DNA from 3 places in the Actinoplanes sp. NPDC048967 genome. Region 1 is predicted to be linked to each of the others. Evidence: predicted binding sites of a transcription regulator. Region 1 holds the regulator's gene; each other region holds the start of a gene.
The links. The regulator HrcA, encoded in region 1, represses chaperone genes, less so after heat shock. The targets are predictions, from matches to a motif close to GGTTNGCACNCTCNNNNNGAGNGTGCNAACC.
Positions count from the first base shown of each region.

Region 2: a site for HrcA is predicted at 1,801-1,831, ahead of groES (co-chaperone GroES). Genes of this name have one in related genera too.
Region 3: a site for HrcA is predicted at 1,882-1,912, ahead of groL (chaperonin GroEL). Genes of this name have one in related genera too.

Region 1 covers NZ_JBEZFL010000003.1:1,011,645-1,014,915, forward strand. The annotation lists gene dnaJ (molecular chaperone DnaJ) at 1-890, opposite strand, end outside; gene hrcA (heat-inducible transcriptional repressor HrcA) at 934-1,956, opposite strand; gene AB0C12_RS17320 (DUF4870 domain-containing protein) at 2,136-2,879, shown strand; gene hemW (radical SAM family heme chaperone HemW) at 2,920-3,271, opposite strand, start outside.
Region 2 covers NZ_JBEZFL010000013.1:212,255-215,525, reverse strand. The annotation lists gene ybaK (Cys-tRNA(Pro) deacylase) at 68-550, opposite strand; gene AB0C12_RS40240 (class I SAM-dependent methyltransferase) at 562-1,728, opposite strand; gene groES (co-chaperone GroES) at 1,960-2,274, shown strand; gene groL (chaperonin GroEL) at 2,349-3,271, shown strand, end outside.
Region 3 covers NZ_JBEZFL010000002.1:554,570-557,840, forward strand. The annotation lists gene groL (chaperonin GroEL) at 71-1,693, opposite strand; gene AB0C12_RS09350 (GNAT family N-acetyltransferase) at 2,035-2,553, shown strand; gene AB0C12_RS09355 (hypothetical protein) at 2,553-3,044, shown strand; gene AB0C12_RS09360 (GNAT family N-acetyltransferase) at 2,983-3,271, opposite strand, start outside.

The sequences.
Region 1 (3,271 bases):
TCGCTGTCGAGCGTCTTGATGGTCAGCCGGGTGCCGAGCGCGGCGGCCGTCATCGGCAGCGTCACCCGGCAGTGCAGGTCGTCGCCCTTGCGGGAGTAGACGTCGTGCGGGCGTTCGTGGATCTCCACGTACAGGTCGCCGGCCGTGCCGCCGCCCGGGCCGACCTCGCCCTGCTGGGCCAGGCGGATGCGCATGCCGTCCTCGACGCCGGCCGGGATCTTCACGGTCAGCGAGCGGCGGGTGCGGATCCGGCCGTCGCCGGCGCAGGTCGGGCAGGGCTGCGGGATGACCGTGCCGTGGCCCTGGCAGACCTGGCACGGGCGGGACGAGACGACCTGGCCCAGGAACGTGCGCTGCACCGACTGGACCTCACCGCGGCCACCACAGGTCTCACAGGTGGCCAGGTGGGTGCCGGGTGCGGTGCCCGCGCCGGAGCACTGGGTGCACAGGACCGCGGTGTCGACCGTGATCGGCGCCTCGACACCGAAGGCGGTCTCGACCAGGTCGAGCTCCAGGCGCAGGATCGCGTCGGCGCCGGGCCGGGTGCGTGGCCGAGGTCCTCGGGAGCCACCGCCGGCGGCCGTGCCGAAGAAGGCATCCATGATGTCCTGGAAACCGACGAACGGGCCTGCCCCGCCGGGGCCACCCGGTCCGCCCGCGCCGCCGCCGCCCGGGGCCAGCGGGTCACCGCCGAGGTCGACGATCTGCCGCTTCTGGTCGTCCGAGAGCACCTCGTACGCCGCGTTGATGTCCTTGAACTTCTCGTGCGCCTCGGGGTCGGGATTGACGTCCGGGTGGTATTGACGGGCCAGCTTGCGGTAAGCGCGCTTGATCTCGTCGTCGGTGGCTTCCCGGCTGATCCCGAGAATTCCGTAATAGTCCTTGGCCACAGGGGTTCGAGTCCTCATGTCTGCCCAGCGCTGAGCGGTTCCGTCAGTTTTGTGCCAGCAAATCGCCAACGTAGCGTGCCACGGCTCGTACCGTGGCGATGGTGCCGGGGTAATCCATCCGGGTCGGCCCCAGCACGCCGAGCCCACCAACGATCGTCGCGCCGGGTCCGTAACCCGTGCTGACCACCGAGGCCGCCCGCAGGTTGTCGATCTCGTTCTCGTCGCCGATGCGGACCCGGGTGGTGCTCGGTTCCACCTCACCGATGAGCTTGAGCAGGATGACCTCCTCCTCCAGCGCCTCCAGGACCGGCCGCAGCGAGCCCTGGAAGTCCAGCACGCCGCCGCGGGTGAGGTTGGCCGTGCCCGCCAGAGCGAGGCGTTCCTCACTGCGCTCCACCAGTGTCTCCAGCAGCACCGAGGCGACGCAGGCCATCGTGGTGCGCTTCTCCGGGGCGCACTCGTCGACCAGCGTCTGCACCAGCGGCGGGGTGTCGGCCAGCTTCTGCCCGGTGAGCTTGGCGTTGATCACCCGGCGCATGTCGAGCACGTCGTCGCCGGGCGTCGGCCCGGGCAGTTCCACCAGGCGCTGCTCGACCCGGCCGGTGTCGGCGATCATCACCAGCATGATCCGGGTGGTGGAGATCGGCACCAGCTCCAGATGACGCACCGCGGAACGGGCCAGGCTGGGATACTGCACGACGGCGACCTGGCGGGTGAGCTGCGCCAGCAGGCGCACTGTGCGGTGCACCACGTCGTCGAGGTCGACCGCGCCGACCAGGAAGCGCTCGATGGCCCGGCGCTCGGCCGGGCTCAGCGCCTTGACCCGGGAGAGCCGGTCGACGAAGAGGCGGTAACCGGCGTCGGTGGGCACCCGGCCGGCACTGGTGTGCGGCTGCCGGATGTAGCCCTCCTCCTCCAGCACGGCCATGTCGTTGCGGACCGTGGCCGGTGAGACGCCCAGCTGATGCCGCTCGACCAGGGCTTTGCTGCCCACCGGTTCCTGGGTGGCGACGTAGTCCTCGACGATGGCGCGGAGTACTTCGAGTTTGCGGTCGTCGAGACTCATGTCGCACCCCTCCACCTCTCAGCTGGCACTCCGCGAAGTCGAGTGCCAGTCTACGTCGCCCGCGCCCGCCGCGCGATGATCAGCCGTCAGGGCCTGAGCCACTTAGCCGACTGTCTATTCTCCGACGTCACCCGGGTGTTGCTCTCGCCACGTTCGACGTGCGGTCCTACCGTGTGCGCATGACTGAACCGCCGCGTCCGCCCGGTGAGGGCAATCCCTCGGATCCCACCGCGCCGCTCAACCCATATCCGGGTAACGATCCGACTCCCGGATCGGCCCCGCCGCCGCCCCCGGCGTACGGCTCCCCGCAGCCGCCGAGCTACGGCACCCCGCCGCAGCAGCCGCCGACCTACGGCACCCCGCCGCCCACCTCGGGTGCCGGCGGTTACGGCCCGCCGCCCAGCTCCGGCGCCGGCGGTTACGGCCCGCCGCCCAGCTCCGGTGCCGGTGGCTACGGCCCGCCGCCCAGCTCCGGCGCGGGTGGCTACGGCCCGCCGCCCGGCTCGGGTGCCGGTGGCTACGGCCCGCCCGGCGCCTACGGCCAGCAGCCCGGTGGTTACCCGCCGGGTGGCTACGCGCCGGGCAACGACGACAAGACCTGGATCCTGGTCGCCCACTTCGGGGGCGCGGCCGGCGCGTTCCTCGGTGGCGGCTGCTCCGGCTGGATCGCCCCGCTGGTGGCGCTGCTGGCCAAGGGCAACCAGTCCCCGGTCGTGCGGGCCGAGGCGGTCAAGGCGCTGAACTTCCAGATCCTCTGGTCGATCATCGCCATCGTCGGCTGGGTGCTGACCTGCATCGTGATCGGCTTCTTCGTCGGTATCGCGGCCTGGGCGATCGCCACGATCTTCGGCATCGTCGCCGGCGTGAAGGCGAACAACAACGAGCCGTACAACTACCCGATGACGGTCTCGCTCATCAAGTAGCGCTTCGATGGCGCCGGGCCCCGGCCCGGCGCCATCGGCGTCACGGCAGCAGGTCGCGGATCACGGCGTCGGCCAGCAGCCGGCCGCGCAGGGTCAGGACCACCCGGCCGGCCTCGTACGCCGCCGGGTCCAGCAGGCCGTCGGCCAGGGCCCCGGCCGCACCGGCCAGCCCGGCCGCGTCCAGCGCGGTCAGCGGCAGGCCGTCGCGCAGCCGTACGCGCAACATCACATCCTCGACGTGCCGGTCGGCATCGGTCAGGATCTCCCGGCCCTGCCCGGGCGACAGGCCGGCCTCCACCCGCTTCGCGTACGCGGCCGGGTGCTTGACGTTCCACCAGCGCACCCCGCCGACGTGGCTGTGCGCGCCCGGCCCGAGCCCCCACCAGTCCCCG
Region 2 (3,271 bases), on a different contig from region 1:
GGTCCGATTTGCCGGATCTCAGGAGAAAGGTCCCTGACGAGTCGTAACGGTGTCGTAACGGGAGGCGCTAGGTCCGGATCTGCGCGGTGGTGGCGGCGGTGAGCCTGATCAGGTCGGCCGGCGCCAGAGACACCTGCAGGCCGCGGCGCCCGGCGGAGACGTACATCAGCTCCAGCCCGAGCGCCGAGTCGTCGATCACCGTGGCCAGGCGTTTGCGCTGGCCCAGCGGGCTGATACCGCCGCGGACATAGCCGCTGCTGCGCTCGGCGGCCGCCCGGTCGGCCAGGACGGCCCGCTTGCCGCCGGCCGCGGCGGCCAGCGCCTTGAGATCAAGATCGCCGGTCACGGGTACGACGGCCACGGTCAGCGTGCCGTCGACCTCGGCGATCAAAGTCTTGAAGAGCACGGCCGGATCGACACCGAGGGCCGCGGCGACCAGGGCGCCGTAGTGAGGGGCGTCCGGCGAGACGTCGTACGGGTGCAGCTCGTGCGCCACCTTCTGCGCGGTGAGCAGCACGGTGGCCGGGGTCCCGGCAGCCTTCTTCGCCACGATCAAGCAGGCTAGCGGCAGAGCAGCGCGGTCGGCGCCCCCGCCACCCGGGTCAGCACCAGCGACGCCCCCGCACTGCCGCTGAGCCGCAGATCCTTGCGCAACTGCTCCGGCTCCAGCGCCGAACCGCGCTTGCGGATCTCCAGCCGGCCGATGCCCCGGTCGCGCAGCAGGGTCCGCAGCCGCTTCAGCGAGAACGGCAGCACGTCGGTGATCTCCAGCCGCCGGCCGAACACCGTGTCGGCGGGCGCGTCGGTGTACACGTACGCGATCTCCGGGTCGGCGATCCGGCCCCCGAGCGCCGCGGCGAACTCGGCGACCAGGTGCGAACGGACCACGGCCGGGTCCGGGTCGTACAGGAAGGCGCCGACCGGCCCGACCGGCGCGGCCTCGACGCCCGAGCCGGTCAGCTCGGCTCCGCCGGGCAACAGCACCGCCCGCCGGGCGCACTCCGCGAGGGGCCCGCACCAGAAAGCGGCCTCCACCAGGTCGCCGTCGACGCTCACCCACTCGCCCTCGGCGCCAGCCGGCAGCAACGCGTGGTCGATGCCCGGCGCCAGCTTCAGGACCGTACGCGGCACCCGTTCCGGCAGCGTGGCGATGAAGTCCCAAGACGGTGACCAGGACCGCGGGTCCATCACCCGGCCGCGACCGGCCCGGCGCCGCGCCGGATCGGCGAAGACCGCGTCGAACTGCTCCACCGGCACGGTCGTCGCGTCCGCGCACTCCACGGTGACCAGGTCGGCGAGCCCGGCGGACTCGGCGTTGGCGGCGGCCAGGGCGGCGGTGAGCGGATCCGCGTCGACCGCGTGCACCCGGATGCCCCGGCGGGCCGCGGCCAGCGCGTCCGACCCCAGGCCGCACCCCAGATCGGCCAGGCTGCGCACCCCGGCCGCCGCGAGCCGGGCGGCCCGCCGGTCGGCGACCACCGCCCGGGTCGCCTGCTCCAGCCCCGGGCGGGTGAAAAGCATCGTGGCGGCGGCCGCCCCGAACTTCGCCCAGCCGCGCCGGCGCAGGTCGGTCTGGGTGAGGGCGGCGGAGGCCAGCGCGGGGGAGACCCCGCGGGCGCGCAGGGCGGTGGCCGCGGCCAGCGGCTCGCCGCCGGCGACGTCGGCGGCGGCCGCCAGAGCGGCAGACCCTTCGGCGGTACGCAGGGCAGCGAGCAGTTCGAGGTCCACGGCGAGTCATTCTGCTAGGAGGTGACGTGCTGGCACTCTGGTTGACGGAGTGCTAGTTCCGGCATAATCTCCGATTAGCACTCTCAACCTGAGGGTGCCAGCGCGCGCCCCATCCGGGATGCGCGCCTGCACCAGGCGGACCGGCACCCGCGACGACGGCCCCGCCCGGTGGCATGAGGCATCAGCCCGGCCTGTCCACTGGCCGGCGACAACACCTGTACCCAGGAGGGTATGCCCGTGACTACCGCGACAAAGGTTGCGATCAAGCCGCTCGAGGACCGCATCGTGGTCCAGGCGAACGAGGCCGAGACCACGACGGCGTCGGGCATCGTGATCCCCGACACCGCCAAGGAGAAGCCGCAGGAGGGCACCGTCCTCGCCGTCGGCCCCGGCCGGATCGACGACAAGGGCAACCGCGTTCCGATCGACGTGCAGGTCGGCGACACCGTTCTGTACTCGAAGTACGGCGGCACCGAGGTCAAGTACGCCGGCGAGGAGTACCTGGTGCTCTCCGCCCGCGACGTCCTCGCGGTCATCGAGAAGTAAGACCTAACCGACAGTGCTGACCGCCCTGGCCCGGCTCTCCGGTCCAGGGCGCCGGTGCGTTGAAGGGACCATAAATGGCGAAGATCCTCAGTTTCTCTGACGACGCCCGGCACCTGCTGGAGCACGGCGTCAACACGCTCGCCGACACGGTCAAGGTCACCCTCGGGCCGCGCGGCCGCAACGTCGTCCTCGACAAGAAGTTCGGCGCTCCCACGATCACCAACGACGGTGTCACCATCGCCAAGGAGATCGAGCTCAGCGACCCGTACGAGAACCTCGGCGCGCAGCTGGTCAAGGAGGTGGCGACCAAGACCAACGACGTCGCCGGCGACGGGACCACCACCGCCACCGTGCTCGCCCAGGCGCTGGTCAAGGAAGGCCTGCGCAACGTGACCGCGGGCGCCAACCCGATCGCGCTCAAGCGCGGCATGGACCTGGCCGCCGAGGCCGTCTCCAAGGCCCTGCTGGAGAAGGCGGTCGAGGTCGGCGACCACAAGGCGATCGCCAACGTCGCCACCATCTCGGCCCAGGACGCCACCATCGGCGAGCTCATCGCCGAGGCGATGGACCGGGTCGGCCGCGACGGTGTCATCACCGTCGAGGAGGGCTCCGCGCTGAGCACCGAGCTCGACGTCACCGAGGGTCTGCAGTTCGACAAGGGCTTCATCTCCCCGAACTTCGTGACCGACGCCGAGTCGCAGGAGGCCGTCCTCGAGGACGCGTACCTGCTCATCACCACCCAGAAGATCTCCAGCGTCGAGGAGATGCTGCCGCTGCTGGAGAAGGTCCTGCAGGGCGGCAAGCCGCTGCTCATCGTGGCCGAGGACGTCGACGGCCAGGCGCTGAGCACCCTCGTGGTGAACGCCCTGCGCAAGACCTTCAAGGTCGCCGCCGTGAAGGCCCCCGGCTTCGGGGACCGCCGCAAGGCGATGCTGCAGGACCTGGCCATCGCGACCGGTGGCGAGCTCATCGCCCCCGAGCTCGGCTACAAGCTCGA
Region 3 (3,271 bases), on a different contig from region 1:
CATGCAACCAGCAAAAGGCGGGCCGCCCAAAAAAACTGGCGACCCGCCCCTGCCAACAAAAGCGAAGGACTTAGAAGTCCATGTCCCCGCCACCCGGAGCACCGGCCGGAGCCGGGTTCTTCTCCGGCTTGTCCGCCACAACAGCCTCGGTCGTGAGGAACAGCGCAGCGATCGACGCGGCGTTCTGCAGCGCCGAGCGGGTGACCTTGGCCGGGTCGATGATGCCCGCGGCCAGGAGGTCGACGTACTCGCCGTTGGCGGCGTTCAGGCCGTGACCCGCTTCGAGGTTACGGACCTTCTCCACCACGACGCCGCCCTCGAGGCCGGCGTTGACGGCGATCTGGCGCAGCGGGGCGTCGAGCGCGACCTTGACGATGTTCGCGCCGGTGGCCTCGTCGCCGACCAGGTCGAGCTTGTCGAACGCGGTCTTGCCGGCCTGCACGAGCGCCACGCCACCGCCGGGGACGATGCCCTCTTCGACGGCCGCCTTCGCGTTGCGGACGGCGTCCTCGATGCGGTGCTTGCGCTCCTTGAGCTCGACCTCGGTGGCCGCGCCGACCTTGATGACCGCAACGCCGCCGGCCAGCTTGGCCAGGCGCTCCTGCAGCTTCTCGCGGTCGTAGTCGGAGTCCGACTTCTCGATCTCGGCGCGGATCTGGTTGACCCGGCCCTGGATCTGCTCGGCGTTGCCGGCACCGTCGACGATGGTCGTCTCGTCCTTGGTGATGACCACCTTGCGGGCCTGGCCCAGCAGGCTCAGGTCGGCGGCGTCGAGCTTGAGGCCGACCTCTTCGCTGATGACCGTGCCACCGGTGAGGATGGCGATGTCGTCCAGCATGGCCTTGCGGCGGTCACCGAAGCCCGGAGCCTTGACGGCGACGGACTTGAAGGTGCCACGGACCTTGTTGACGACCAGGGTGGCCAGGGCCTCGCCCTCGACGTCCTCGGCGATGATGATGAGCGGCTTGCCGCCCTGCATGACCTTCTCGAGAACGGGGAGCAGGTCCTTGACCGCGGAGATCTTGCTGTTCGCGATGAGGATGTACGGGTCGTCGAAGACGGCCTCCATCCGCTCGGCGTCGGTCATGAAGTACGCCGAGATGTAGCCCTTGTCGAAGCGCATGCCCTCGGTGAGCTCCAGCTCGAGCCCGAAGGTGTTGCTCTCCTCGACGGTGATGACGCCTTCCTTGCCGACCTTGTCCATGGCCTCGGCGATGATCTCGCCGACCGTGGAGTCACCGGCGGAGATGGAGGCGGTGGAGGCGATCTGCTCCTTGGTCTCCACGTCCTTGGCGAGCTTGCTCAGCTCGTCGGAGACGGCGGAGACGGCCGCCTCGATGCCCCGCTTGAGGGCCATCGGGTTGGCGCCGGCCGCGACGTTGCGCAGGCCCTCGCGAACCAGGGCCTGGGCCAGGACGGTCGCCGTCGTCGTGCCGTCGCCGGCCACGTCGTCGGTCTTCTTGGCGACCTCCTTGACCAGCTCGGCGCCGATCTTCTCGAAGGTGCCCTCGAGCTCGATCTCCTTGGCGATCGACACACCATCGTTGGTGATGGTGGGAGCGCCCCACTTCTTCTCGAGCACGACGTTGCGGCCCTTGGGGCCGAGCGTCACCTTGACGGCGTCGGCGAGCTGGTTCATACCACTCTCGAGGCCGCGACGAGCTTCCTCGTCAAATGCGATGATCTTGGCCATACGGCTTTGTCCTCCTGGACATTCGCGGCGCCGGGCCGGTCCGGCCCGCTTTCCGCACGTTGAGAACCATGCGGACGTCACCACCTGGCGATGTGACGTCCTCAGGCCGAGCCGGATAGCCCGCGACGACCGGTCCCGTGCCCCGGCACCGATGGCGGTGCCGCAGCCGTGACCCCACCGTCCCGACCTGCTGGCACTCACATGGCGCGAGTGCCAATCACTTGTTTAGCACTCTGCTGGGGCGAGTGCAAGCAGAACGGACCGCCCGCACGGGTGCCCGCGGCGGTCGTTTATCGGCGTCCGACTTGCCCCCACCTGGGCGACGAGGTAGGCAGAGCAGCATGACCAGCACTGTCGCGCCCACCATGACCGTGCACCGGGTCACTCCCGCGGACGCCGGCCGGATGCGCGCGCTGCGGCTGGAGATGCTGGCCGACAGCCCGCTCGCCTTCCTGGAGACCCTGGCCCAGGCCGCGGCCCGGCCGCACGCCGACTACCGGCGCCGGATCGCCCAGGCGTCGACCGGCGGCCAGCTGGCCCAGTTCGTGGCCGATCCCGGGGGCCGGCTGATCGGTCACGCGGGCGGCACGGTGCTGCCGGAGGACCCGCGCGCGACGGTCGTCTTCGCGGTCTACATCACACCGGCCCAGCGCGGCCGGGGCGTGTTGCGGGAGCTGGTCGAGGCGGTGGCCGAGTGGTCGGTGGCGATGGGCCGCGGTGAGCTGATGCTCGAGGTCGTGGTCGGCAACGACCGGGCGGTCCGGGCGTACGAGCGGCTGGGCTTCGAGGACACCGGCGTACGGGTGCCGCACCCGGTCGTCCCCGGTCTGCTGGAGCTGCAGATGCGCCGGCGGGCCTGATGGGCGCCGGGTGGCCGCTGGCCCGTACGGTGCTGACCGCCCTGAACGGCACCACACTGGTAGGCCTGGGCATCGCCGCACTGACCGGCACCAAGGTGCGCCGCGGTCCCGGCGGCATCCTGATCGCGGAGGGCTACCGCCGCAAAGCACCCCCGGCGACCTGCTTCACCATCGGCTCGGTGATCATCACCCGGCGGACGGCCGAGTGGCTGCTGGACGAGAGCCGCGCCGCGCTGCTGGCCCACGAGAGCCGGCATGCCGGGCAGTACGCGGTGCTGGGCCCGCTGTTCTGGCCGGCGTACTGGCTGTCCTGCGGCTACTCGTGGACGATGACCGGCACCTACGGCACGCGTAACGCCTTCGAGCGGCACGCGGGCCTGGAGCACGGCGGTTACCGGGTGGCCCCGCTGCGGCCGGGGCTGCGCCGGTTCAGACGGTCAGCTGCCACTGGGTCCAGCGATCCACCGGCCGGAAGCCCATCGCCTCATTGATCCGGAGCATGTGCTCGTTCTCCTCGGCGTTGGAGGTGTCGATCGCCCGCAGGCCGGGGCGCGCCGTACGCGCGTACCGCAGGTTGTGGTTCTTGATCGCCAGCCCGAGGCCGTGCCCGCGGTGGTCCGGGTCGACGATGGTGATGTTCTGCCAGGCGTGCCAGCCGGTGTCGTTCTCGCTCGCGATCATCGTCCAGGCGACGAGGCGTCCGCTCTGCTCGTGCACG